2 regions of the Paraburkholderia sp. EG286B genome follow, and region 2 is predicted to be linked to the other one. Evidence: predicted binding sites of a transcription regulator. Region 2 holds the regulator's gene; the other holds the start of a gene.

Region 1 (14,341 bases), on a different contig from region 2:
CGCGTCGACGAGTGTCGCCGATGACCTGCCGCGCGCCGACGTCACGCTGCTCGCGGCAACGGCGCTGCTGGTCTCGAAAGACACGCTGCATCCGGCGCTCGTCTATCTGCTGCTCGACGCGGCTCACACCGTTCACGGCGGCGAAGATTACTTCACACCGCTCGGCACGTTCCCAAACCTGAAGACCGAAGAATTCCCGATCTCCGACGAAAGCGTCCGCTACTTCAAATCCGGCCAGCCATTCCTGTATCGCTATCTGCCGTTCTGGCTCGCGAGCGTGATCGAACGACGGCTGTTGATCCTCGTGCCGTTCGCGGCGCTCCTGATCGGCTTGCTTCAGGCGTTGCCGCGCCTGCTCGAGGCGCGGATGAAAAAACGGCTCGTGGTCTGGTACCGCGAAATCAAGGCACTTGAAGACGAAGTGTGGAGCAGCAGTGAGCCGACCCGCTCGCAGATTGCGCAATGGAGCGAAGAAATCGAGAACATCGACGCGAACGCGAGCCGGATCCGCATTCCGTACCGCTATTTCCAGGATGTCTACGCGCTCAAGCAGGCGATCGGTGTCGTGCGGGACCGGATAGCCCACGTTGCGCAGCGAACCCAGGAATAGCGGCGCGGCAGCGTCGGCTTCGCAGCCGACACCCCACTATCGCGCGGCCGCAGCAGACGAATAGATCGCCGGCGCGGCGGGACCCTCGACCTTGAGCATGCCCAACGCACCTTTATTGAAGGTGCGGAAGATCGAATGGTCGACGAGTAGAAACGTGCCGGGCACTTCCGTGCGAAACTGGACGACCTTCGCACCGCCAGCCGGAATCAGCGTGGTCTGCACGCTTTCTTCATAGTGTTTATCCGAGCCGTCCCAAACCCGATCGAAAATCTCGCCGATTACGTGGAAACTCGACACCAGATTCGGACCGCCATTACCCACGAACAGCCGGACCGTTTCTCCCACTTTCGCTTTTAAGGCGTTATCGCCAGTGAGTGCGCCTTCCCTTCCGTTGAACAATACGTAAGTCGGCTGTTCGTCGACCGCCTTCTCCATATCGAAGGTCTGCATGCCTTGATCGTGATATTTGCCATTCGTGTAGAAGTCACCCTGCATCACGTAGTATTCGCGGTCGACTTTCGGCAAGCCTTCGGGTGGATCGACCTGAATCAAGCCATACATGCCATTGGCGATGTGCATGCCGACCGGGGCCGCCGCGCAGTGATAAACAAAAAGACCCGCATTGAGCGCCTTGAACGTGAACGTGGCATCGTGGCCCGGCGACGCCAGTGTCACTGCGGCGCCCCCTCCCGGCCCGGTCACCGCGTGCAGGTCGATGTTGTGCGGCATGTGCGAATCCGACGGGTTCTTCAAGCGGAGTTGCACCGTGTCGCCCTGACGCACGCGGATGAAGCTGCCCGGTACTGTGCCGCCAAAGGTCCAGAAGTCATAGCTGACGCCGTCTGCGATCTCCCGCTTCACTTCCTTGACTTCGAGATCGACGATGACCAGCGCGGGATAGTTTCGCTCGATCGGCGGCGGCACGTTCGGCGGACTGGTCAGCACAGCGTGAATCGGCTGCCCTTGTGGCGGCCCAAAATCACCGGGCGTGGCGCCGGGCTGGACGGTCGCGGACAGCCCCGCGACCGGATAAGCAAGACTCGCCAGCAGGCCGAGACCGGCAAGTGCAGTACATAACCTTCCTGTCATGATTATTCTCCTTACAGGTTCCCGCCGCCCGGCTCCCGAGGTCATACGCAACGCGCCGGGCGGATAAAACTTGATATTCCACAATTAAAAAACATCGCCTCCCATTCCAGCTTCCCCTCTCTCTTTTGCGATGCATCAGTTAAAAAATTATTCTGCGCGTCTCATTGACACACTCATAAATTCGAGATAAATTACTTGAAACAAAAACGCGTTCTGCACGTCCACATATAACGACCATAAACGTGAAACAGGCTAACGCTTAAATCGAGCAAACCCCTTAACTTGAATTAATTATTCAATCTCTCTTATCGACACAATGTCGCATGCGATTCAAACAATCGTATTACGCACAACTTAGTGTCGTCAAAATTCGGAGTTAATGCTCAAGGATCAGCATGCAGCGAGGAAAGAGCCACTCCGCGCACTCGGGGAATGTGCGCAGAGCGTCGTCCGGCCGATACCTCGATCCGGACGCAAGAATGGATTCGCTTCGTGATGCGCGGCAGGTGGTCGCCGCGACCGCCTCAATCCACGCCGTCTTCGGCGATGCGGATGATGCGCGTGAAGTCGCAGAGCGTCACGCGCTGATTGCTCGTGACGATCCAGCCGGACTTTTCCCAGCGCGTCAGAATGCGGCTCACCGTGTATAGCGTTGTCCCCGACATTTCGGCGACGTGTTTGCGGGTCAACGGGAAATCGATCTCCGTGCCCTGCCCCGTGTTCTCGCCCGCCTTCTCGGCAAGCCGCAGCAAGGCATGTGCAATACGGCGTTCGACACTTTGGGTGGCGATCTCGCGAAAGCGCTCCTGCACTTCCTGCAAGCGCCTGCCAAGAATGCCGACCAGGTTGACTGCGATGCGCGGGTAACGCGTCATCAGTTCGAACATGTCGGCCTCGCTCCAGCTCAGGGCCACCGACTGGGTGAGCGTGACCGCTTCCGCCGGATAGCGGCGGTCGGTGAACAGCGCGACGGTGCCGAACATTTCACCTGGTGCGACGAAACGGATCACCACTTGCTCGCCGTCGCTTCCCGACTGGGAGATGCGAACGCCTCCTTCGATCAACGCGTAGGCCCTTCCCGCCCCATCGCCCTGATAGAAGATGCGGGCCTCCGTACGCAACTCGTGCGTGCGCGCGCAGATCAGCGTATCCGCCAATGCGACGGGCGAGAGCCCTTGAAAAAGCTCCATGGATGCGAGCACGTCAGATCTGACCAGCGATTGAGCATTCATTTCGTTTCGTCACCAAAAGCGCGCCGCCCCGTATTCAGCGTCTTTTATCGACACCCCTTGGCCAGGTAGGGCTTTGTGCAAGCGCAAACGTAGTTCTCCTGTGGGCAGCTTAGCCTAGCGACAGGCTACCGAAGCCGGCAAACCCGTGACTAATTGGCACAGCCCTTGAACATGACCCGAATCTGATTTTTAAACCGCTCATGCCGACGAGCGGTGATCGCCGGCATTTTTCCCCATGCATTACACCTCCGGATAAAAGGAGAGAGGATATGCAGTCAACAAGTCGTCTATGGAAATGGCTCGGGCTGGTGTGCCTGTTGTCATTCGCCGCTCTACTCTACCTGGGACGCGAGATCTATCTCGCGGCGCCCCCTATTCCCGCCGCGGTCGTCACCGAAAACGGCGCCACGGTATTTACCGGCGACCAGATCAAACGCGGTCAGCAGGTCTGGCTGTCGGCCGGCGGCCAGCAGCTGGGTACGGTCTGGGGCCACGGCAGCTACGTCGCCCCCGACTGGTCGGCCGACTGGCTGCACCGCGAAGCGCTGCAACTGCGCGACATTTGGGCGCAGCGGGACTTCGGCAAGGCCTGCAAGGATCTTCCCGTCGAACAGCAAGGCGCGCTCGACGCGCGCCTGAAGCGCGAGATGCGCGCCAACCGCTACGATCCGCAAACCGACCGCGTCACGGTAACGGCGCAGCGCGCCCAGGCGATGCGCGAGGTGGCGACGCACTATGAGGCGCTCTTCGGCGCCGACCCGGCGCTCAACACGCTGCGCGACCAATACGCCATGACGGCGGGGAGCGTTCCTGGCGCGGATGACCGCACGGCGCTGGCTGCGTTCTTCTTCTGGTCGGCATGGTCGGCTACCACGGACCGCCCCGGTCAGACCGGCATCACCTACACGAACAACTGGCCGCACGAGCCGCTCGTCGACAACGCGCCGACTGTCGCCAACGGCATGTGGTCGATTGCCAGCGTGATCCTGCTGCTCGGCGGCATTGCCGCGATGCTCTGGTATCACACCGCGCACAGCGACGAAGACGAATCGGTGGCAGCGCCTGCCGCCGATCCGCTCTTCAACGTCAAGCCCACGCCGTCGATGCGCGCGACCAGGAAGTACTTCTACGTGGTGATCGGCCTGCTGCTGGCCCAGGTGGTCATGGGCTCCCTGACCGCGCACTACGCGGTCGAAGGACACAGCTTCTTTGGCATTCCGATCGCCGAAGTGTTGCCGTGGGTGGTGAGCCGCACGATCCACACCCAGTTCGGTGTCCTGTGGATTGCCACGGCCTGGCTCGCGACCGGCCTCTATATCTCGCCGCTGCTTTCGGGCCAGGAGCCGCCGCTGCAGAAGCTCGGTGTCGACGTGCTGTTCTGGGCGCTGCTCTTCATCGTCGTGGGATCGACCGTGACGGGCTGGCTGGGCTCGCTCAAGCACCTCGGCACCGGCTTCAGCTTCTGGATCGGCAACCAGGGCCTGGCGTACACCAGCATGGGCCGCGTCTGGCAGATCCTGCTTTTCGTCGGCTTGATGATCTGGCTGTTCCTGATGGGGCGCGCCCTGATGCCGGCGTTGAAGAATCGCAAGACCGAAGGCCGCGGGCTGATCGGCATGGTGTTCCTCTCGGCGACCTGCATTGGGCTCTTCTACGCGTCGTCGCTCGCGTGGGGTCAGCACACCCATTACTCGATGATCGAATACTGGAGATGGTGGCTCGTGCACCTGTGGGTCGAAGGCTTCTTCGAAGTGTTCGCCACCGCCGTGATCGCACTGATCTTCTCGCGCCTCGGCCTGATCCGCATGTCGACGGCCAATCGCGCCATCGTGTTCGAAACGATCGTGTTCATGTTCGGCGGGATTCTCGGCACGCTGCATCACCTGTACTTCACGGGGGCGTCCACGGCCGTCATCGCGGTCGGCGCCGTGTTCTCCGCGTTCGAAGTCGTGCCGCTCGCACTGATCGGGCTCGAAGGCTGGCAAACGTATCGCAGGACGCAGGCCGCACCGTGGGTGCAGACCTATAAGTGGGCCATCCTCTGTTTCGTCGCCGTGGGCGTGTGGAATACCGTCGGCGCGGGCCTGCTGGGCTTTTCGATCAACCCGCCCATCTCGCTCTACTACGTGCAAGGCCTGAACATGACGCCGGCACACGGTCACGCAGCGCTGTTCGGCGTGTACGGCATGCTCGGGATCGGGCTGATGCTGTTCTGTCTGCGCGGCATGTCGTCGCGCGAGGCCTGGGACGACTCGCTGCTCAAGATGGCGTTCTGGATGCTCAACATCGGCCTCTTCATGATGGTGTTCATCTCGATCCTGCCTTCCGGCATCTACCAGGCATGGGCCAGCGTGAGCAAGGGACTCTGGTATGCGCGCTCGCCGGAAGTCATTCATTCGTCGCTGATGCAAACGCTGGTGTGGCTGCGCGTGCCCGGTGACGTGGTGTTCGCGGCAGGCGTGCTGTACCTCTGCTGGTTCGCCGCGCGGCTGCTGTTCCGCCGCCCCGAAACGGCTGTCCCCGTCGAAGCCAAGGCGACACACAAGGCGGCTCAACGCGTTTGAACGCCGCACTGACAAGCCGGCCACGATCGGTGGCCGGCTACCTTCAGGACATGCTTTTCACACTTCCACTATTTTCACCAGGAGCCTGATATGGCCGATATTCTCGACAGCCGTACCTATGTATTCGACGCGCGCGGCATTGCCAAACGATTCCGTCATGCAGCGATTTTCGGTGCGCTGGAAGCGCTCGACGACGGCGAGACGATGCGCTTCGTGAACGACCACGATCCCATTCCCCTCTTGCAGCAAATCGCCCAGTACTATCCGCGTCCGGTTCGTATCGAATACGTGGCGCGCCAGCCGGAGCAGGTCGTGATCGACTTCGTGCTCGCAAGCCCTGATTCGAACACCGCTGGCACTCAGGAGCGGGCTGCGGGCGGCTGCGGCAGCTCCGGCGGCACCTGCGGGTGCAGCGGCGGCTAACGCGCGCCTCGCACTGGCTCCCTCCTCAAACGGCATCCCTCCCTCCTGCAAGGCCGGCACGCGCAAGCCGCATTCGCGCGCTGTGCCGGCCTCTCTCCCTCGATCGTCGCCAATCGCCATCGACGCGTGCGTGTAATCGCCGCGTCGTGTCCCGCGTGACGCCGCCAAAGCGTCGCCTCCGCAGCACGAATCCCGCGAAATTAGCACGGATCAAGTCCCGCCAAATGCGTCGTCGAGTGTCGTTGACACGCACTACATGTAGTCAATAAGATCGCCTCGCCAACAATATCTAGTATTCAAAGGAGGGTTCACCGTGCCCCTTGCGCTTCCCGCCTCGATTGCCGGCCACGCCCCCGCGCTGCCAGGCGCGCCGGGCAAGACCCAGCAGGACAAGCCGTTGATCGAAGTCCGCTCTTCGATCGACGAGTATCTCGAGCAACAGGACTGGCGGGTCAACGCCAACGCCAATCAGGGTTATTCGCTCGGCGGCCTGATCCTGAACGTCTCGGGCAAGGTCATTGCCAACTACTGGCTCAGTCATGTGTACCCGGCGGCGGTTGGCCAGGCCCACCGCAATGCGGATCTGCATATTCACGACCTGGACATGCTCTCGGGATATTGCGCAGGCTGGTCGCTGCGCACGCTCCTCAACGAAGGCCTGAACGGTGTACCGGGAAAAGTCGAAGCCTCGCCGCCGAAACACATGTCGAGCGCCATTGGCCAGATCGTCAATTTTCTCGGCACGCTGCAAAACGAATGGGCGGGCGCGCAGGCGTTCAGTTCGTTCGACACGTACATGGCCCCCTTCGTGCGTCACGACGATCTGTCTTACGCGGAGGTTCGCCAATACATTCAGGAATTGATCTACAACCTCAATGTGCCTTCGCGCTGGGGTACGCAAACGCCCTTCACGAATCTCACATTCGACTGGGTTTGCCCTGAAGATCTACGCGAGCAGGTGCCGCTGATCGGCGGGCGAGAAATGTCCTTCACCTACGGCGATCTGCAGGCCGAGATGGACATGATCAATCAGGCGTATATCGAAGTCATGATGGCCGGCGACGCGAAAGGCCGCGCCTTCACGTTTCCGATTCCAACCTACAACATCACGCCCGATTTCGACTGGCACAGCCCGAATGCCGACCGCCTGTTCGAAATGACCGCCCGCTACGGACTGCCCCATTTCCAGAATTTCATCAATTCTGAACTCAAGCCGAACATGATCCGCTCGATGTGCTGCCGGCTGCAGCTGGATCTGCGCGAGCTGCTCAAACGCGGCAACGGCTTGTTCGGTTCCGCCGAACAGACCGGGTCCCTTGGCGTCGTCACCATCAACTGCGCGCGTCTGGGCCACCTCCATGCCGGCGACGAAGCCGGGCTGCTCCGGCGCCTCGACGAATTGCTCGAGCTCGGCAAGACGAGTCTCGAGATCAAGCGCGAAGTCATCCAGCACCACATGGACAACGGGCTGTTCCCGTACACGCGGCGTTACCTCGGCACGCTGCGCAACCACTTCTCCACGCTGGGCGTGAACGGCATCAACGAAATGATCCGCAATTTCACGTCCGACGAACACGATATCTCCAGCGAATGGGGACATGCCATGGCGATCCGCGTGCTCGATCATGTGCGCGCGCGCATGCTCGAGTATCAGGAGGAAACCGGCCACATGTACAACCTCGAAGCCACGCCGGCCGAAGGAACGACCTACCGCTTCGCCAAGGAAGATCGCAAACGCTTTCCGGGCATCTTGCAGGCCGGCACGCCGGATATGCCCTACTACACGAATTCGTCGCAGTTGCCCGTTGGCTTCACCGACGATCCGTTCGAAGCGCTGGAGCGCCAGGACGATCTACAGCGCAAATACACAGGCGGTACGGTATTGCACCTGTATATGACCGAGCCGCTTTCCTCGGCCAACGCGTGCCGGACACTGGTGCAACGCGCGCTGAACCGATTCTCGCTGCCCTATATCACCGTCACGCCCACCTTCTCGATTTGCCCGAAGCACGGCTACCTGGGCGGCAGCCACAGGTTTTGCCCACGTTGCGACGAAGAAATCCTTCAACGCAAGCTTTCTCAACTCGAACCCGCTGAGGTCTGAACCATGAGCACCGTACTCTCTCAATCCGCGAAGGCTAACCACGCTGGCGTCACGCTCTCCGACGAAGAGCGCCAGCCCTGCGAGATCTGGACCCGCGTCATGGGTTATCACCGGCCGGTCTCTTCGTTCAACACCGGCAAGAAGGGCGAATTCCACGAGCGCAAATATTTCAGCGAACGCGAGGCACGGCTTGCCCATTGAGATGAAATCGCGCGGGCCGGACTTCGGCCCGCAAGCACCCCGCTCGCTGCGCGTGGGCGGGGTGGTCCCTTTCACCGCAACCGATTATCCAGGCCAGATTGCGGCGGTCGTATTCGTGCAGGGATGCCCATGGCGCTGCGCGTATTGCCATAATCCGCATTTGCAGCCGCGCACCCGCAATGGTGCGCTCGAGTGGCAAGCCGTACTGAACCTGTTGACGCGCCGCGTGGGCTTGCTCGACGCCGTGGTCTTTAGCGGCGGCGAGCCGACAGGCGATCCGGCGCTCGGGCAGGCCATTCGCGATGTGAGAACGCTAGGTTTCAAGGTTGGCCTGCATACTGCCGGTACGCATCCGCGACGTCTCAAGGAAGTCTTGCCGCTGTTAGATTGGGTTGGACTGGACGTCAAGGCGGCGTTTGGCGACTATGGGAGCGTCACTTACGTGCCCTCAAGTGGAAAGCATGCGCTGGCCAGTCTTGAGGCCGTGCTGGCCAGTGGCGTGCAATACGAATGCCGAACCACGTTACATCCCGAGCTACTGCCAGAAAGCAAAATCCTGAGCCTTGCGCAAACACTTTCGGCCATGAACGTAACGAACTACGCGCTGCAGGTCTTTCGCACTCAAGGTTGTGACGACGACGGTTTGAACGCCGCATCGATGGCGGGCTATCCGGATCAGGAACTTGTCGGCAGGATAGCCGCACTGTTTCCCGCCTTCACGCTGCGCCGCGGATAAAGCGAATATGCAGACGGCCTCACCGTATCTTGGCGTGGAGCGCGCCGAGCGCCACTATGGAATCAAGCACGCGACTGATGACCTGCTCGGCTTCCTCGCGATCGAAGTCTTCATGGAAGCGCTTTTTCACACCACAGTCGGCCAGCTGAACGTGCTGATCGGGAGCGATGCCGTGTCGCTCCAGACACTTTTGCGCGCACGCCAGAGGACAGCCATCGATCACGACGATGGGCCGTCCCGATCCGGCAATCTTCAGCAGCGCAGGAACGTCGCCGCCCACGCCCGCGATGCAGGACATTTCCGCTGCGCCACGGCGATCGAGCTGCAGGGCGACATGATTGGCCATCTGCGCCGCGCTTGAACAGCCCGAGCAGGAGTACACGAGCGGCAACGCTTTTCTGTCAACAGTCATCGAAGACCTCGTTCGATACGGGTTCACATCCACGGACCTTTCATTTCGCGGACGCGTCGAAGCCAGCGTTCCGGTGCGAAGCGGCCGAGCGAAAAGTACGTCGCCAGATCCGTCGCATCCAGCGCGTTCTTCACCAGCAGGCCCAATTCGGTATCGCCCTCCATCGTCAGGCGGCGGCTGAAGAACAGCGTATCGGGATCTTCCTTGCGTTGCGCGAGCAGCATGAAATCGTGCGTGCTCGCACTGATCGTCAATGCGACTTCGCTCTGAGACCGCACGGCGGAGAAACGGCCCCCACGGCAAACGAAATCGAAAGCGATGCCGGCGTCTCTTGCCTCGATGCGCAGCGCGCGGCCGTCGAGCCGATCCAGCGTGTCGGCGGGCAGGTGCCGCGCCAGCACCGCATTGAGCGCGCCCGCGAACAACACGGAGCCGGGATAGGCCGGCAGCAGGGAAAGCGCCTTCTTCAATACCGAGGGCAGTTGATAGGTAGCGGAACTCATTGCGTATTTCTTTTAAGAGCGGAGAACGAATTCAAACGGCTGTCCGTTCCAGCCCAGGCAGGCCGTACCAGTAGCCGTCACAGGGCTGTCCGGCCATCAGGGGGAGCATGTTGGCAAGCGCGTCGCCTTTGTCCAGGCGGCCGTCTATCACGTCACGAAAGAAACCCGCGATTTCCACCGTGTGTTGCGACTGGGGGCTCAAACGCAATACGTCGACGTGCAGCGCACGTAACGCCTCCACTTCCTGAATCAGGTTGTACACGAGCGCCGATTGCGTCGAAATGCCATTCAGCACCAGGAACGGCTTGCCTTCCTGGGTTTCCATCATCAGGCCATCCGGATGATCCATGCAGACATACTGGCAATTGTCTTTAGGGAAGTTGCGATGCCGAGCCGAAAAGCATCGCGCTGAAAACGCAAGCGGCATGCGGCCATACGCAAACACCTCCGTTTGCATCGAGGGCGGCCGTTCCGCCTGCATCCGCGCGAGGCCGTCCTTCGCCATTTCCAGCGGCATCACCCAGCGCCGCGCCCCCAGTCCGGCCAGCAGGTCTCGAGTTGGCGGGTTGTACACGTTCAGCCAGGGCCCCGCGACGAACGGCGTATTTTCGATGCAATGCACCGCGCCCATGTCGTTAGCCTCGACGCTGTAGCGGCCATTGTGGGCAATTTCCCGCAGCGTCGTCATGTCTTTGCCCGACTCGAGAAGAATCTGCGTAGAGAGCACGACCTCCTTGCCGGCGTCGGCTAGCATGTCGGCAATATCGAGCCAGTCGTTGAATCGAAGTTCATGGCGCCGCGAGCAGATCACTTCGCCCAGGTACACCACGTCGACCGGCGCGTCCGTGACGGATTCATAGAATTGCATCATCGCTGTGCGCGACCAGTAATACTGGACCGGCCCCAAGGCAATCTTCACAGTGCCTACCCCCGAATGCTGAAAGAATGCGTCATTTCCGTCACTTCCACGGGCGGTGATATGCGCCCAGCGTGTGCTGCTGCCCCTCGGCGACCTTGTTGAGTTCCGCCATCCACGTGGGCTTCACGCTATATCGAGGTCCATTGACGAGGCACTGGTCGATGGCGTCGCGCCATACGCGGGTGACCTGTGCAACATAGGCGGGACTGCGTTGCCGGCCTTCGATCTTGATCGCGCGTACACCGATCTGCGCGAGGCGAGGCAATATCTCGAGCGTATTCAAACTGGTCGGCTCTTCGATCGTGTAGTAACGCTCGCCCGACACCTCGAAGCGCCCTTTGCACAACGTGGGATAGCCGGCGTTTTCGCCATCGGCGTAGCGGTCGATCAGCACGCCGTTCAGTCTGGATTCGAGACCTTGCGCCGTTTGCTGCCATCGCACCGATCTCGCGGGCGAGCACACCCCTTGCGTATTGGGCGATTCGCCGGTGGCATACGAGGAAAGCGCACAGCGCCCCTCCACCATCACGCACAGGCTGCCAAACCCGAATACTTCGATTTCCACTGGCGTTTTCTCGATGACCTGTTCGACCTGCGTCACGGACAGAACCCGCGGCAAAACCGCACGCACGACGCCGAAATGCTCGCGGTAGAAGTTGATTGCTTCGTAGTTGGTCGCGGACCCCTGCACGGACAGATGCAGACGCAATTGCGGATACCGCCCGGCGGCGTAGCGCATTAATCCCGCGTCGGCGACGATGATTGCGTCGATCGCGCATCGGGCGGCCTCGTCCACGGCTTCGCGCCACGCGGCCCAGCCCGTTGGCTGCGGATAGGTATTCAGGGCGAGGAAGACTTTTCGCCCCCTTGCGTGCGCGTACGCTATGCCCGCGCGAATCGCGTCCTTGTCGAAGTTCAGGCCGGCGAAGTTCCTGGCATTCGTCGCATCGCGAAAGCCGAGGTAGACGCAATCGGCGCCGTTGTCGACTGCGGCCTTGAGCGCCGGCAGACTGCCGGCCGGGCAGACCAGTTCCAGCGGCGGCGACCCATCGTGACTTGTGTTGGCCAGACTCATGGAAGATAACCGATCGAGGTTGTGAGAAGACGGGGGTCGAAATTCAGTCCGCAGAACACCAGCACGAGCAGCACGAGGCCTATCCTCAATGGCACTCGCAATGAAGACTGCATGCAGTCCAGCGCCGTGAGCGTCAGGCAGAGTTGCAGCAGTAGACCGTCGGGCCGAAACAGGAATGAATACATAAAACGTGCGCTGCGCAGCCGCCGGTACCGACGCATGAGTCAAATAAGTCAGCCGATCGCCGGACCGCCCACGCAGAGAGCGAATAAGTGGAGATCGACAGTCTGTAACCGCAGTGTCTTGATCGCCTTAATGTCTATCAAGAATATTGCCCCCATCGCACCCGGAACATGCGCCATCAACGGGGTTATTGCCAGAACGTGCCTGCTTTCAGGTAGTGTTATGTCATGGCGGCGCCTGCATCGGCACATCTCTTCAGGCTGGACTTAAAGAGGATTACTCATGAACTTTCCAGAACACGAAGTCAACCTCGACGTGCGCGGCCTTCCGCCGCCTGAACCGCTGGAGCGGGTGATGCACGCATTGGGCATGCTGGAGCCGGATCACCAGCTGCTAGTCGTGATCGATCGGGAACCGTTTCCCCTATATGGACTGCTCATCGAGAAGGGCTTCGAATTCATCGGTGAAAGGATCGCACCCAGGCATCATGAGGTCCGAGTCTGGCGCAGACACTAATGCGCCGCGCACTTTCGCTCGACAGTTCGCCCGCGCTTTCGGTACCGTTTCGGTTCTTCCTCAATGCCCCCGTTTTCGCGTTGCTGGCCGCCGGTCTCCTTGTGTGGGAGGGACCGGACGCGTTGGCATCGCGCTGGTCCCCGGTCTCGCTCGCGCTCACGCATCTGTTCACACTGGGCATTCTCACGAGCGTCATGGTGGGTGCGCTCATGCAGATCCTTCCCGTCGCGACCGGCGTTCGCGTTGCGGGAACCGGCGCGAGCGCGGTCGTCGTGCATACGCTGCTTACAGCAGGCACGCTGGCGCTCTCTTCCGCTTTCATGGCCGGCACGCGAGCGCTCTATGCCATCGCGCTGCTCTTGCTCGCAGCCGCGTTTGCCTGGCTCCTCGCGGCGTGCGCGATCGGCTTCTGGCGATATCACCACGAAGCGCGTAACGGTGTCGCGGACGTGCTGGGAGCGAGCCGGCTCGCGCTCGTCGCCTTGCTCGTGACCATCGCACTCGGCTTGCTACTGACGGGCGCGCAAGCCTTTGGCATGGCGCTGCCGATCGTCGCGCTCACCAACCTTCATGCCATGTGGGGTTTGTCGGGCTGGGTGGGTTTGCTCACCATCGGGATGGCATATCAGCTGATTCCGATGTTCGTCGTGACGGAGCCTTATCCGCGTGTTTTCGCCGTTGCGCTTGCACCTGGTGCGTTCGCGTTGCTCGCGCTGATTTCGCTCAGCGCCGCAATGATTCCCCGCATCGAAACACCGCTCGGTGCGCTTCTGCTCGTTGCCTTTGCCGCGTTCGCCGTTGTCACGCTCCGTCTGCTGTGGACACGCAAGCGTCCCGCCGCCGACGCCACCACACTGTTCTGGCGAATGGCCATGCTATGCCTTGCCGGATGCGGGCCGCTGTGGGCCATTCAGGTCAAAACGGGTAGTCCCGCCTGCGCCGTCGCGTTCGGCGTCTTGCTGCTCTTCGGGGTGGCGTGGTCGCTGGTCAACGGCATGCTCTACAAGATCGTCCCGTTTCTGCTCTGGTATCACGCTCAACGTACACTCACTGGCGCCGCCATGCGCTTCGCCCCTAAAGTCAAGGACATGATCCCGGACCGCGCGGCTTCAATGCAATTCCGGGCGCACCTGGTCGCCCTTGCGTTGTTGCTCGCGGCCAGTTTGAAGCCCATGGTCTTTGCGCGCGTGAGCGGCCTGGGTGTCGGCGTTTCAGCGGCGTGGCTTGGGCTGAACATGCTCGGCGCGGTCCGGATCTATCTGGGCGTAGCGCGCAAGGCTTCCTCAACGCAGATCCGTGCGTCCTGAGAGCTGGGCGCAGGTCGGGCCATCAAGGCCATGGTTCAACCCGGACGTCCGTCGATGCGTGGACGCGTCAGTGCGGGCCAATAGGCGATCGCATACAGCGCGAAACCGGCAGACCATAGCAACCCGGCGCACAACACCGCATGGACCGTCAGCGCTGGCACCACCATCGGCAGTGCCACCCGCACGAGCGCTGCGAGCGCAATCATGACGTAGCAGGCGATGTCGGCGCGGCCCGCACGCAACGGGCGGCCAGTATGCCCGCGCGCAGTGCGTGTCATCATGCCGATCACGAGTCCGCCGATAGCGCCTGCCGTCAAGGCATGCGTTGCCACTGAAGGGGCGATCATGCCCAGCGCCGCAAAGCTGCGTAACAGCAGATGCACGGGTATCCACAGGTACGCGAGGTGCAGTACCCAGACCAGCGGTACGCGCCAGGTCCTGAACGGCTGCCAAAGCCACCAGCGAGC
Region 2 (14,341 bases):
AGGGCGTAGCCGCCGTTGGAATCGTCGGCGGGCATCAGCCGCAAGCGGTAGATGGGCCTTCCGGTTGGCGGAGCCTGATCGAACCCAGTGGGCAAGAGCGCCAACGACGCGCTCTGCGTGTCGACGAGCTGCGCCGCGCGATAGAGCGCGGCCACGGCGTCGGTGCGATGTCCCCGCGCGATCTGCGCGCTCCACCCCGGCATCGCGAAGGCGGCGACGATAGCGGCCACCGCCAGCGCGATGACCAGTTCGAGCAGTGTGAACGCGTTGTACCGATTGCTCTTCACCTTTCCTCCCGTTGGCGTCGTCAAAATGGCCTCGCGACGACGCGACGCCAGTGATGCTCGACGCGCGTCGCGCCACCCGCGGTTTCGATGACCACCTGGTCCTGCAGCCAGCTTTGCGTGTCTTCCGATGCGCCGAACCCTCGCGCCGTGACGAGATACGCGCGAACCAGCGGACGGCTCTCGATGCGCCAGGCCTCGACGATGCATCGCGGCAAGCGCACGGACCCCGGCCACGCGGCAACGGGCACGACCGCCTGCCGCTCGAAGCTGTCCTGCCATCGCCAGGCTTGCGGCTCGCCGGGCTGCGCGGCCGCCACAGGCGCGGCCAGTGAGCCATTCGTCAGCGCACGCGCGCACAACACGAGCGCGGCGTCGGCGGCATGGAAGGACTGCAGATGATCGGCGACGGCATCCGCGTTGCGCCGCGCGAGCAGCGCGGCCTCGAACCACGCCGCCGAGGTCACGAGCATCATCGCGACGACGAGCAGCACGACCGGGAGCGCCACGCCCCGACACGCGGCGCGTATGCGACGCTTCCCGCGCAGGTTCGTTTTCATGACGCTGCCGGCACAACGTTGCGCAGCACGATGTGCCGCCAGAACGCCTGTCGCGCACGCCCATCCGCGCCGACAGCCTGCACACCGTCGCAATCGACGTAGCGCATGCGCCGCGCAAAGGCCGCCCCGTGCACCAGCACGCACAGATCGACCGCGACGACCGACGCCCACTGATCGCGCGCGAGCGCCGAAGCGTCGACCGCCTGCGCCGCGCCCGCTGTCCAGTAGCGCAGGCGCAAACGCTCGACGCCCTCGACGAGCGGCTGCGGCTTGCCAGCGCCCGCGCAGTAAAGCTCGCTCCCGCGAGTCGTCTGGCTCGCCACATCGGCGTAATAGCGGTTCACGATTTCCACGCCTGCCACGCCAACCCCCTGCCCGAGGCAGTCGGTTACCTGGCCGTTTACGGTAGGCCACGTCGATACACTGTCGCCTTGATAGCGCACGGCCAACCCATCGGAGCGGCTCGGCAGCGGCTTGCAGACAAGCGCCACATCGGCGTCGACCGGGCGCCCAGCCGCGCAGCCGAAGATCGCTGGGCCGGCGAGTGGCGAGCGTGCGTCCGCGGCAACGAAGCCGGCCATCTGGATCTGCTCGCCGATCAGCATCAACGCATTCATGCCGGCCTCGTGGATGTGCGCGGCGTCGTTCGCCTGCGCATAGGCCTGGCGCTGCGTGCGATATGCCGAGAGCGCGCCAAGCGTCACCACGAGGCCCAGCGCCACGGCGATCGTCAGTTCGAGCAGGGTGTGGCCGGCCTGCTGGCGCACGTGAGCGAAACGCTTGTTCATCGCAAAAACGCCAGCGCGACGCAGGCGCGTCCGGCGGGCGACGTGGCATCGAGACACGGCGCAACCCGCGAAAGCGCGGTCGATCCCGACGCTGCGCCGAGCGGTGTCGCCGCCCAACTCACGGACGCGATCGATGCGTCGCCGCCCGCGCTCGACAGGGTCAGCCGCCCTTCGGGCACGACGCTCGCCGCCAGCGCCTTCCATCGATCAGTCGCTGCGGGCGTTGCCCCCGCCACGTGCGCCGCTTCGGCCATGGCGTCAGCGGCAAAGGCCGCGCGCTCGCGCGCCGCTGCCAGTTGCGCGTGCCGGACCAGCCCAAGCTGCGTGCTCATGAGGCCGAGCCCGCACATCGCCATGACGCCGAGCGCAATGGCGACTTCCAGCAGCGTCGACCCGCGCGCGCCGCGCTCGCTCACGCGGCTCATGGCGCCCCCGTGCATGCGCCGTCGCTGATGCGTGCCCGGCCTCCCTGCGCGATGCGTATGCAGCGCCGCCAGCCCGCGCCGCGTTGTGCCGCCGACGGCGCCCGCGGGGCGATCTCGAAGTTGCGCAAACTGCCGATGGTCTGCCCCGCCGGCGGCGAAAACGTGATGGCAGCGAGCCCCGACGCCACGGAAATCGCGTCGAGCGCCGGCTGGGTGCGCAACGGGATAGACGCTCCGGCGCGCTCGATCATGACGGCCCAGCCGCAGGACCAGTCGGCAATACCGGACGGACACGCTTTGCCCGCCTCGAGGCAATGGCGCGCGGCGTCGACGCGGCAAACGGTAACGCGCGACTTGCGCCGTATGGCCTCGTTGCGTGCATAGGCGAGCGTGCCGAGCATGGCATTGGCGCGCGCGTCGACCTGATCGCGCACGCGCCATGCGGTGAAAACGGGCGTGGAAACCGTTGCGCAGATCGCCAGCAGGACGATGACGACCATCGTCTCAATGAGCGTGAATCCTCCGGACTTCATGAGCAATCCTTAGTTCGAGCGGATTGCCATCAATCTACGGACGAAAGCGAAACGAAACAATTAGCCGAACGGCTAGCTGGTGCGCGCAGCGTCGGCTCGCGAGAATGCAAGCGTTACGACCGCGGCCTGGCAGGGAGGAAGAAAAATGCGAATGCGCTCAGCGCTTTTTCGCGGGGTTGTTGGCACCCGCGCGGCGGAATTCCTCGATCACGTCTTCGAATTCGGAGACGTCCTCGAAGCGTCGATACACCGAAGCAAACCGTACGAACGCGACCTTGTCGAGTTCGCGCAATTCGCCCATGACGAGCTCGCCAAGGCGCTCGCTGCGCACTTCGCGCTCGCCGCTGCCGAGCAGTTGATACTCGATACGGGCAACCGCCGCGTCGATCGCATCGGCCGCAACCGGGCGCTTGCGCAGCGCCAGTTGCATGCTCGCCATGATCTTGCGGCGGTCGAATTCCGTGCGGCTGCCATCCTTCTTGACGATCGAAGGCATCGCCAGCTCGACCCGCTCGTACGTCGTGAAACGCTTGTCGCAGGCCGGGCAGCGGCGGCGGCGCCGGATCGCGGCGCCGTCTTCGGACACGCGCGAGTCGACGACCTGCGTGTCTTCGTGCCGGCAAAAGGGGCAGCGCATGGGTTATCGCGTGGCTTAGCGGTAAACCGGGAAACGCTTCGTCAGCTCGGCGACCTGCGCCTTCACGCGCTCGATCGTCGCGGCGTCTTCCGGATTGTCGAGCACGTCGGCAATCAGGTTGCCCACCTGCTCGGCTTCCTTCACGCCGAAGCCGCGCGTCGTCATGGCCGGCGAACCGAGACGGATACCGCTCGTCACGAACGGCTTTTCCGGGTCGTTCGGGATCGCGTTCTTGTTGACCGTGATGTGCGCGGTGCCGAGCACGGCTTCCGCCGCCTTGCCGGTGATGTTCTTGGCGCGCAAGTCCACCAGCATCACGTGGCTTTCCGTGCGGCCCGAAACGATGCGCAGACCGCGCTTGACCAGCGTTTCCGCCAGCACGCGCGCGTTGTCGACCACTTGCTGCTGGTAGGTCTTGAATTCCGGCGAGAGCGCTTCCTTGAACGCCACGGCCTTGCCGGCAATGACGTGCATGAGCGGACCGCCCTGGATGCCCGGGAAGATGGCCGAGTTGATCTGCTTCTCGAACTCCGCCTTCATCAGGATCACGCCGCCGCGCGGGCCGCGCAGGCTCTTGTGCGTGGTCGTGGTGACGAAGTCAGCGTGCGGCACCGGGTTCGGGTAGACGCCGGCGGCGATCAGGCCCGCGTAGTGCGCCATGTCGACCATGAAGTACGCGCCGACCGCCTTGGCAACCTTGGCGATGCGCTCGAAGTCGATACGCAGCGCGAATGCCGACGCACCGGCGATGATCAGCTTCGGCTTGGTCTCGTGCGCGCGCTTTTCGAGTGCTTCGTAGTCGATGTCTTCCTTGGCGTCGAGGCCGTAGCTCACGACGTTGAACCACTTGCCGCTCATGTTCAGCGCCATGCCGTGCGTGAGGTGGCCGCCTTCGGCGAGGCTCATGCCCATGATGGTGTCGCCCGGCTTGAGCACGGCGAAGAACACGCCCTGGTTGGCCTGCGAGCCCGAGTTCGGCTGAACGTTCGCGGCTTCGGCGCCGAACAGCTGCTTCACGCGGTCGATCGCGAGCTGCTCGACGATATCCACGTTTTCGCAGCCGCCGTAATAGCGCTTACCGGGGTAGCCTTCGGCGTACTTGTTGGTGAGCTGCGAGCCCTGCGCGGCCATGACCGCGGGCGAGGTGTAGTTTTCCGACGCGATGAGCTCGATGTGCTCTTCCTGGCGGCGGTTCTCGAGTTCGATCGCCTTGAAGAGTTCGGGATCGACGTTGGCGATGGTGCTTTCGGCTCTGTCAAACATACGGATTCCGTTAAGTGTGTTCAGGTTGACCGGGTCTCGCGCGGAACGCGTAGCGGGTACGCGGCGCTGCTGGCGAAGAGGCCAGCCTTGACGTGGCGGAAGGAGGTGCCGCACACGCGAGGCAGGACAGCCTCCGCAGCGCAAACGAAAGCGCGCGAAATCAGGCTGCCCAGGCGAACGGCAAAACGGCACCCTGCGCTTCACGGTGGGTCGTTCCACCTTGGGTCCCCAATAACGAGCGCATGGCTACCGCCAATGCCGCCGTTCCGGAACCCTATCGCCAGTCACGCAGGGATTGAGCGCGTTAGTTTATTGGAACGGCCGGGAATAGGCAACCGCCCGCCCCCAGTGCGCCCGTAGCCATGCGGCCCGTGCGCGTACTGTCCCTTTCTTGCCGCAATGCGGCATTGCAAGTAGGCTCTCCCCTTTTCTCGCCTTCTATAGACCAAAGAGCCACCATGATCGTTTTCGTCACCGGCGCTTCCGCAGGATTCGGCGCCGCCATCGCCCGGGCCTTCGTGAAGGGCGGCCATCGCGTCGTCGCCACCGCTCGCCGCAAGGACCGCCTCGACGCCCTCGCCGCCGAACTCGGCGACGCCCTGCTGCCCATCGAGCTCGACGTGCGCGACCGCGCGGCGGTCGAAGCTGCGCCCGGCGCGCTGCCGCCCGGGTTCGCCGGCATCGACGTGCTGGTCAACAACGCCGGCCTCGCGCTCGGCGTGGAGCCGGCGCAGAAGGCCGACCTCGACGAGTGGGAAACCATGATCGACACCAACTGCACGGGCCTCGTGCAGGTCACTCACGCGTTTTTGCCCGGCATGGTCGAGCGCAACCGCGGCCATATTTTCAACCTCGGTTCGGTGGCGGGCCGCTGGCCGTATGCGGGCGGCAACGTCTATGGCGCGACCAAGGCGTTCGTGCGCCAGTTCAGCCTGAACCTGCGCGCAGACCTCGCGGGCACGGCACTGCGCGTGACCGACATCGAGCCTGGCCTGTGCGGCGGCACCGAGTTCTCGAACGTGCGCTTTCGCGGCGACGACACCCGGGCGGCCGGCGTCTACAAGGACGTGCAGCCGCTCACGGCCGAGGACATCGCCGATTCGATCTACTGGATCGCCACGCGCCCCGCGCACGTCAACATCAACACGATCGAACTGATGCCCGTGGCCCAGACGTTCGCCGGCACCAGTATCCACCGCGGCTAAAATTACCTTACAAATTTAATACTTACGTCAGTCGTACGAAAGACGTAGGGGCCTCGCGTTCCGGTAGAATGCGCGGCATGGAAAATTCCACCAGCAAGCCGGACGCGGCGTCGTCACCGGCCGGGCGCGGCTTTACGTGGCCGGTGCGCGTCTACTACGAGGACACCGACGCCGGTGGCATCGTGTTTTACGCGAATTACCTGAAGTTCTTCGAACGCGCGCGCACCGAATGGCTGCGCGCGTGCGGCGTCGATCAGCGTCGGCTCGCCGAGGAAACGGGCGTGCTCTTCGTCGTGCGCAGCACCGCGCTCGACTACCGTTCGCCCGCGCGCCTCGACGACGTCGTCACCACCGTAAGCCGCGTCGAGAAGCTGGGCCGCGCCTCGGTCGACTTCATGCAGGAAGCGTGGCGCGAGAACACGCTGCTCGCCACGGGCACCATTCGTGTCGCCTGCGTCGACAGCACGGCCATGCGGCCCGCACCCATTCCGGCCCCCGTTCATGAAGCCTTGCAACGTGGACCCCAGAAAGACCTGTACGCCGTGTCAACGGCAGTGCAGTAATTACCGTTGATACGACGCCAGTGAACTCGCGCCGGTCAATGCAGGACCAAGCAGGGTTCGGCCGCGACGGCGCGAGAGCTTCCCAACCGCCTACAGGAAGCCTTGCGTTGTCTTGCAGCCGCTCGCCCCTTTCGGGACGTCACAACGAACCTATATGAACACTACACAAGATCTGTCGATCATTTCTCTCGTTCTTAATGCGAGCATACTGGCACAGGCGGTGATGGGGCTTCTTCTGCTCATGTCGCTGATTTCCTGGACTTTCATCTTCCGCAAGTGGTTTGCGATCCGCCGGGCGCGCTCCCAGACAGAGCGCTTCGAGCGCGACTTCTGGTCAGGCGGCGACCTGCAGGCGCTCTACCAGAGCGCAGCCAACAACCGTCACACGATCGGCGCGCTCGAGCGTATCTTTGAGTCGGGCATGCGCGAATTCCTGAAGGCGAAAGAGAAGCGCCTGAACGATCCGAGCCTCGTGCTCGACGGCGCCCGCCGCGCGATGCGCGCCGCCTTCCAGCGCGAAATGGACGCGCTCGAGGCGAACCTCTCGTTCCTCGCTTCGGTCGGCTCGGTGAGTCCGTACATCGGTCTTTTCGGCACCGTCTGGGGGATCATGAACGCGTTCCGCGGTCTCGCGAACGTGCAGCAGGCCACCCTCGCGAACGTCGCGCCCGGCATCGCCGAAGCGCTGACAGCGACCGCGATCGGTCTGTTCGCCGCCATTCCGGCGGTGGTCGCGTACAACAGCTACGCGCACGACATCGACCGTCTGGCGATCCGCTTCGAAACCTTCATCGAAGAGTTTTCGAACATCCTGCAGCGTCAGGCCCACTAATCTTCACGAAGCAAGGAGTCGAAGATGGGAGGCTCAGTCCGTTCGAGCATGCGAGGCAGCCGCTCGCGCCGTGCGATGGCCGACATCAACGTCGTGCCGTACATCGACGTGATGCTGGTGTTGCTCGTGATCTTCATGGTGACCGCGCCGCTCGTGGCGCCGTCCATCGTCAACCTGCCGACCGTCGGCGGCGCGTCGCAGCAGCAGCAGGTGCCGCCCGTCGTGGTCAATATTCGCCCCGACGGCAATCTGAGCGTACGCTACAAGGATGACTCCGGCGCCACGCAGCAGCAGACCATGTCGCGCGCCGATCTCAATGGCTTCGTGGCCGATCGCGAGCAGAGCCATCCCGACCAGCCCGTCGTGATCGCCGCCGACAAGTCCGTCAAATACGAGACGGTAATGAACGTGATGTCCGACCTGAAGTCGCATGGCGTCAAACGTGTCGGACTGCTCGTCAAATCGCAATGATCCGCAAGAACGATTCGTATCCGCTGCAGCCTCCGCGAGAGCGTGGCACGGGACGTGCTATCGCCCTCGCGGTGCTCATGCACGTGCTGCTCGGTCTGTTCCTCTATCACGGCATCCACTGGCAGAACAGCACGCCGGCGGGTGAAGAGGCGGAACTGTGGACCGAGGTGCCGGACCTGTCGACACCGAAGCCGCTGCCGCCGCCCGCGCCGGTCGCTCCTGCCCCGCCGCCGCCGCAAACCGAGGAAGCCGACATTGCGCTGCAACAGCAAAAGCGTAAGCAGCAGGAAGCGCAGCGCGAGGCGCAACTGGCCGAGCAGCAGCGTCTGAAAGCCCAGCAGGAAGCCGAAGCGAAGCGTCAGCAGCTCGCGGCCCAGCAGGCTGCGCAGCTCGCCGCGCAGCAGAAGGCGGAAAAGCTCAAGCAGCAGCAGGAACAGCAGCAGGCCGCGGCGGAGAAGCAAAAGCAGCAGCAACAGCAGCAGGACGCGCTCAAGAAGCAGCAGCAGGAAGAAGAGCAGCAGAAGCAGGCGAAGCTCGACGCGCAGAAGAAGGCCGATGCGGAGAAGGCGGCCAAGGCGAAAGCGCAAGCTGACGCCCAGGCGAAGAAGCTCGACGCGGAACGCCGCGCCCGCATCGCGCAGATGCAAGGCGCGATGGGCGGCGGCGAAGGCTCGAGCGGCAACGGTCTTGCGAAGAGCGGCACGGGCAGCGGCTCGGGCGGCAACGCGACGTCGCCGGGCTACGCCGACAAGGTGCGCCGCCGCGTGCGTCCGAACATCGTGTGGTCGGGCGAAACGTCGGGTCTCGAGACGGAGATCGCGGTGCGCTGCTCGCCGACCGGCACGCTGCTTTCGGCGACGATCTCGCGCAGCAGCGGCAACTCGTCGTGGGACGACGCCGCGTTGCGGGCAGTTCAGCGCTCGGATCCGATGCCGGTCGATACCGACGGCAAGGCGCCTTCGAGCTTCAAGATCACCTTGCGCCCGGCAGGTTAATGGCGAGCGCAAGGCGCAGAAAGGTTGAGGAAAGCCGCCGCGCAACAGTGGCTAAAAAGGAACGATTCGAACGTTTTCGGGTCAGTCTGCTGTTGCGCGTTATGACAAAATTGCTTTTTTCAGGAAATATCACAGCATGACATTGATGACGAAGCTTGGCCTGCGAACCCTCGTCGCGTCCTGCCTGATCACGGCGGGCGGAGCGGCGAACGCACAACTCAACGTCCTCGTCACCGGCGTGGGCTCTACCCAGTTCCCCATCGCCACGGCTAACTTTGCCGGTGAAGCGAATTCGCCCGAGCAGGTCGCGGCCATCGTCCGCGCCGACCTGCAACGCAGCGGGAAATTTACCAATATCGACGCCGGCAGCGCACCGATCTCGGAAAACGACTCCGTCGACCTCGGCAGCTGGAAGGCCAAGGGCGCCAACGCGTTCGTTGCGGGCAGCGTGAACAAGCTCGCCAACGGCCAGTACGAAGTGCGCTTCAAGCTCTACGACACCGTGAAGGGCGAAAGCCTCGGCGGCCTCGTGCTCACGAGCCCGGCAAGCGGCCTGCGCATGAGCGCGCACAAGGTTGCCGACTACATCTATCAGAAGCTGCTCGGCGATCGCGGCGTGTTCGCCACGCGTCTTTCATACGTGATCAAGACGGGCGGCCGCTTCCAGTTGCAGGTTTCGGACTCCGATGGACAAGACGCGCACATCGCGCTGTCGAGCCCCGAGCCGATCATCTCGCCGTCCTGGTCGCCCGACGGCACCAAGGTCGCTTACGTATCTTTCGAAAAGAAGAAGCCGATCGTCTACGTGCATGACCTGCCGACGGGTCGCCGCGTGATCATTTCGGACCAGAAGGGCAACAATTCGGCGCCGGCCTGGTCTCCCGACGGCCGCACGCTCGCGGTAGCACTGTCGCGCACGGGCAACACGCAAATCTTCGCCGTCAATGCCGACGGCTCCGGCCTGCACCGCCTCACGCAAGGCACGACGATCGACACCGAACCCAACTACTCTCCTGACGGACGCTGGATTTATTTCACGAGCGACCGCGGCGGCCAGCCTCAGATTTACAAGATGCCGGCCCAGGGCGAAAGCGCCGGAGCGGCACAGCGTGTGACGTTCACGGGCAACTACAACACGAGCCCGAAGGTCAGCCCGGACGGTAAGCAACTGGCGTACATCTCACGCACGGGCGGCGGATTTAAGCTGTACATTCAAGATCTGCAGTCCGGTGTCGCCACTGCGCTCACCGACACGACACATGACGAATCGCCCAGCTTCGCGGCGAACGGTCAGTACATTCTTTACGCCACACAGGTGAACGGCCGTGGCGTGCTGGCCGCAGTATCGACCGACGGTCGTACGCGGCAAATCCTGTCCGTTCAGGGCGGCAGCGTACGCGAGCCGTCCTGGGGTCCTTTTATGCAATAACACTTCAGGAGAGAAAAAATGATGTCGAAGAAAGTACGCCTGGCCTTGGCCGTTTTGATGATCGGTGCACTGGCAGCGTGCAAGTCGGGTGTCAAGGAAACGAACCCGAACGCCGGTGCGATGAACACCCAGCCGAACCCGAACGCGGTCGCCCAGGTGAACGTCGATGAGCTGAACAACCCGAACAGCCCGCTCGCCAAGCGCAGCGTGTACTTCGATTTCGACAGCTACGCCGTCAAGGACGACTACCAGTCGCTGCTGCAAGCTCACGCACAGTACCTCAAGACGCACCCGGAACGTCACGTCCTGATCCAGGGCAACACCGACGAGCGCGGCACGAGCGAATACAACCTGGCGCTGGGTCAAAAGCGTGCTGAAGCGGTCCGTCGCGCCCTCTCGCTGATGGGCGTGCCCGATTCGCAAATGGAAGCTGTCAGCCTCGGTAAGGAAAAGCCGGTCGCAACGGGCCACGACGAAGCATCGTGGGCGCAGAACCGCCGTGCTGACCTCGTGTATCAACAGTAATTGAGCATTGGATGAAGGGGCGTATGTCGCACCGTTTCTCCCCGCTGCGCGCAGCCGCAGCCGCCTGCGTGGCTGGCGTCGCCTTTGCGGCGCTGCCGGCCCACGCGGGTATCTTCGATGACGATCAGGCGCGCCAGGCGATTCTCGACCTGCGCGCGAAAACGGACAGCCTGTCCAGCCAGCTGTCCGCCGCTCAACGCACGATCCTCGACCAGTCCAACCACCTCGACCAGCTCAACCAGCAGGTCGCGACGTTGCGCGGACAGAACGAGGATATGGCGAACCAGTTGGCGACCCTGCAGAAGCAACAGAAGGACTACTACACGGATCTCGACACGCGACTCAAGAAGTTCGAGCCGCAGCAGGAGACCGTGGACGGCATGCAAGGCACGGTTCAGCCGGGCGAGATGGACGCGTTCAACGCCGCTTCGCAGCAGTTCCGCAACGGCGACTTCAAGAACGCGGCGGCATCGTTCCGCAGCTTCATCGCGAAGTTCCCGCAGAGTCCTTACCAGCCGACCGCGCAGTACTGGCTCGGCAACGCGCTCTATGCGCTGAAGGACTACAAGGGGTCGACCGCGACGTGGCAGAACGTCGTCAACAAATACCCGCAGCATCCGCGTGCGCCCGAGGCGCTGCTGGCCATTGCGAACAACCAGATCGAGCAGGGGCAAAAGGCTGCGGCCAAACGCACGCTCGAACAGGTCGTTTCGCAGTACGGCAACTCGGATGTCGCCCAGACGGCGCAGAGCAAGCTTGCACAGCTCAAATAAGCGCTGCTGGCTGGTTTTGGCGTGACGTGGCGCTGGTGTAATGCCAAAGCCGCGAAATGCGCCTCTCGCATACAGGGAAGGCCCGGGGCACGGCGTGCTCCGGGCGTTTCCATCGGTTTTATGACGGCAAAGGTTGACGTGTTGACCCGGCGCCGCTATAATCCCGCTTCTCTTTTGGGTCGTTAGCTCAGCTGGTAGAGCAGCGGACTTTTAATCCGTTGGTCACAGGTTCGAATCCCGTACGGCCTACCAAAGCATCAAACAGAAAGCCCAGTCTCCGGACTGGGCTTTTTGCCTTGCAGCGTACGGCGCAAGCTCAAGCGGTTTGAGTGACTCGGCGCGCGAGCATGCGCCCAGCATGTATACTCCCTGCTCCCCCGCCGTCACATCCCCGCTGCACAGGCCACGTCATCATGAAGTTCACGACCCTTGCCTGCGCCCTGCTCGCGCTATTCTGGCTCAGTCTGCGCGTTCAGGCGCAAATCCAGCCGCAACCCGAAGACTACGCATACCTGCGCCGCATTCGCGTGCCGGACGCCGTCGTCAATTGCGTCGCCGCGCTCGACCAGTGGGTGCACAAGGCGCAGCGCTACGATTCGCTGCTCGTGCCCGATCGGCGCGCGCTCTCGGCGACGATCGAGCAGCCAGTGCGCGCCAATGCCACGCCCGCGCCCGCCGCGAGCGACACGCTCACGCCGGTCCCGTCCATCGACACGCTGATCCATCTGCGCGCCTTCGCCAAGGTCCGCGGCAAGTACGCCTGGGTGCCCGTGAAGGCCACCTGCGGCATCTGGCATTCGCATGTCGTCGATGTCGCGCTGTCGCCGCGCAGCACGCACGCAACCTCGCCGATCCAGTGACGACACTTCGTCGTCCTTATCGCTGCCCGCAACAAAAAAAAGCCCGCGCGCCTGACAGCGCACGGGCTTCGCATCGAGCGACGCGCGGTCCATGCCGCGCGCAAACTCAGTCTGCCTTGACGCCTTCCACCTGGATCTGCAGCGTCGTGGCCGTCTTGAAGCCATACGACTGGCCCCAGTTCACGCCGTAGTCCGCGCGGTCGAATTGCGCCGACGCGTCCGCGCCGCACACCTCACGCTTGAGCATCGGGTTCTGGAAGCACTTGAACGAGTCGATCTTCAGGTTCAGCGGCTTCGTCACGCCATGCAGCGTGAACGTGCCGATCACTTCCACGGGCTTGTCGCCGTCGAAGCGGATCGACGTGCCCTTGTAGGTGGCCGTCGGGTACTTCGCGGTGTCGAGGAATTCGGCCGAGCTCACATGCTTGTCGAGCTTCGCGTTGCCGGTATCGATCGACGCTGCGTCGATCGTCACGTCCACCGTGCCCGTCTTCGCCTCGCGGTCGAGCGTGACCGTGCCCGAGCTCTTCGTGAACTTGCCGCGCCACACCGAGACGCCGCCGAAGTGATCGGCTTCGAAGCTCGGATAGGTGTGCATCGGATCGAGGTTGTAGGTCGTGGCGGCTGCCAGCGCCGGCGTAGCGACGAAGGCGGCGAGCGAGGCGGCAACGGCCGCGGCGAAAATCGTGGTCTTCATGAATCGATTCCTGGTGCGGGAGAAACGGGGTGAAAAAGCGCTGCCGTACGCGCGTCAGTGCGCGGCGGACACGATGTGAAACTTGATCTGCACGTCGTCGGCGACGATCGAGGTGTCCTTCCACTCGCCCGAACCGATGCCGTACGCGAGGCGCTTGATGGGCAGCGTGCCGTCGAACACCTGGGTGGCGCCGTCCTTGCGGTACTGCACCGGCACGACGACGTCGGTCGTCTTGCCCTTGATGGTCAGCTTGCCAGCCACCGTGAACGCGCCGTTCGCGCCGGCTTTGATCTGCGTGGAGACGAAGGTCGCGTGCGGGAAGTGCGAGGCGTCGAACCACTCGTCGCCGGCGACTTCCTTGTTGTATTCCGGCGCGCCGAGGTCGAAGCTCGCCACCTCCACGTCGAGCTTCGCGCTCGATGCCGCGACGTTCGCCGGATCGAAGCGCACGTCGGCGGTGAAGTGATTGAAGCGGCCTTCGACCGGCACGTTCATCTGCTTGAACACGGCGCTCACGGAGTTCTTCGCGGCTTCGGCAGCAGCGTTGGCGTTGGTGGCGAAGGTCGTGGCAAACGCCGCGCCGGCGGCGAGCGCCGCGCCGAGCGCGACGACGGAGGCGGAATGGGCAAGACGCTGGATCATGGGCAGTCGGTCCAAGGTGGGAGGCATCGGGAAACGGAGTCGGCGCATGCGCGCCGCGAAGTCAGTCACGCGGTGTGCCGAACGGCAGCATGCGCGAGAGGATGTTCTGGCGGTCGATCAGCTGATGCTTGATGACGGCGAGCACGTGCAGCACGACGACGGTGAGCAAGGTGTAGTTCAACGAGATATGCACGACGCGCAGCACGCCCTTGAGCGCGGTGTCGGGGCTGATCAGCACAGGCATCGGCCAGATGCCGAGGTACACGACCTGGATGCCCGCCGCCGAGCTATAGAGGTAGCCCGTCACGGGAATCGCGACCATTAGCACGTAAAGCGCGGTGTGGCCCAGGTGCGCGGCGAGCCGTTCCCAGCCATGCATGGAGCCGGGCATCGCGGGCGCCCTGTGCGTGACGCGCCAGAGAATGCGCACGAGCACGAGCGCGAGCACGGTCACGCCAATCCACTTGTGCCACGAGAAGTAGCGCAGCTTGGTGGGCGTGATGCCGGGAATGTCGGTCATGATCCAGCCGAGCGCAAAGCCCCAGACGATCAGCGCGGCGATCAGCCAGTGCAGCAGCATGGCGACGCCGTTATAGCGCTCGGCGGGCTTGACGTCAGGGTTCATCGGCATACGACTCCATTATTCGAGGTGTGCACTTTACCCGGCCAAACCTATTCAAACAATCGTCTAAAATGGATGGTTATCATCCATTTTTTCGATAGATCGAAAAGGACCGTACCTCGTGGACCGCACCTCGGACCGCTCCCCTAGCCTCGAGCAGCTGCGCGCGCTGATCGCCGTCGCCGAAACCGGCAGCTTCTCGGCGGCGGCGCGCCAGCTCGACCGCGCGCAGTCGGT

The links. Region 2 encodes NrdR, which represses ribonucleotide reductase genes. Its sites were predicted from a motif close to CACNANATNTNGTG; they were not measured.
Region 1: the regulator NrdR is predicted to act here: its motif matches at 6,200-6,213, upstream of AB4Y42_RS35635 (ribonucleoside triphosphate reductase).

What each region holds. Positions count from the first base shown of each region.
Region 1 is NZ_JBFRCF010000024.1:30,815-45,155, reverse strand. It holds gene AB4Y42_RS35660 (TAXI family TRAP transporter solute-binding subunit) at 1-610, shown strand, start outside; partial or broken gene nirK (copper-containing nitrite reductase) at 668-1,657, opposite strand; gene AB4Y42_RS35650 (Crp/Fnr family transcriptional regulator) at 2,224-2,889, opposite strand; gene AB4Y42_RS35645 (nitric-oxide reductase large subunit) at 3,201-5,495, shown strand; gene AB4Y42_RS35640 (DUF2249 domain-containing protein) at 5,586-5,918, shown strand; gene AB4Y42_RS35635 (ribonucleoside triphosphate reductase) at 6,277-8,022, shown strand; gene nrdD (anaerobic ribonucleoside-triphosphate reductase) at 8,026-8,223, shown strand; gene AB4Y42_RS35625 (anaerobic ribonucleoside-triphosphate reductase activating protein) at 8,225-8,959, shown strand; gene AB4Y42_RS35620 (putative zinc-binding protein) at 8,979-9,371, opposite strand; gene AB4Y42_RS35615 (SCP2 domain-containing protein) at 9,395-9,874, opposite strand; gene AB4Y42_RS35610 (U32 family peptidase) at 9,906-10,793, opposite strand; gene AB4Y42_RS35605 (peptidase U32 family protein) at 10,834-11,862, opposite strand; gene AB4Y42_RS35600 (DUF2249 domain-containing protein) at 12,334-12,567, shown strand; gene AB4Y42_RS35595 (hypothetical protein) at 12,567-13,874, shown strand; gene AB4Y42_RS35590 (NnrS family protein) at 13,910-14,341, opposite strand, start outside.
Region 2 is NZ_JBFRCF010000004.1:227,576-241,916, reverse strand. It holds gene AB4Y42_RS10005 (type IV pilin protein) at 1-287, opposite strand, end outside; gene AB4Y42_RS10000 (hypothetical protein) at 308-844, opposite strand; gene AB4Y42_RS09995 (PilW family protein) at 841-1,632, opposite strand; gene AB4Y42_RS09990 (hypothetical protein) at 1,629-2,057, opposite strand; gene AB4Y42_RS09985 (GspH/FimT family pseudopilin) at 2,054-2,590, opposite strand; gene nrdR (transcriptional regulator NrdR) at 2,748-3,227, opposite strand; gene glyA (serine hydroxymethyltransferase) at 3,243-4,490, opposite strand; ZMP/ZTP riboswitch at 4,651-4,788, opposite strand; gene ydfG (bifunctional NADP-dependent 3-hydroxy acid dehydrogenase/3-hydroxypropionate dehydrogenase YdfG) at 4,949-5,695, shown strand; gene ybgC (tol-pal system-associated acyl-CoA thioesterase) at 5,764-6,258, shown strand; gene tolQ (protein TolQ) at 6,413-7,090, shown strand; gene tolR (protein TolR) at 7,115-7,561, shown strand; gene tolA (cell envelope integrity protein TolA) at 7,558-8,556, shown strand; gene tolB (Tol-Pal system beta propeller repeat protein TolB) at 8,693-9,985, shown strand; gene pal (peptidoglycan-associated lipoprotein Pal) at 10,004-10,510, shown strand; gene ybgF (tol-pal system protein YbgF) at 10,534-11,283, shown strand; tRNA gene AB4Y42_RS09930 (tRNA-Lys) at 11,460-11,535, shown strand; gene AB4Y42_RS09925 (hypothetical protein) at 11,697-12,143, shown strand; gene AB4Y42_RS09920 (YceI family protein) at 12,250-12,840, opposite strand; gene AB4Y42_RS09915 (YceI family protein) at 12,895-13,482, opposite strand; gene AB4Y42_RS09910 (cytochrome b) at 13,544-14,107, opposite strand; gene AB4Y42_RS09905 (LysR family transcriptional regulator) at 14,226-14,341, shown strand, end outside.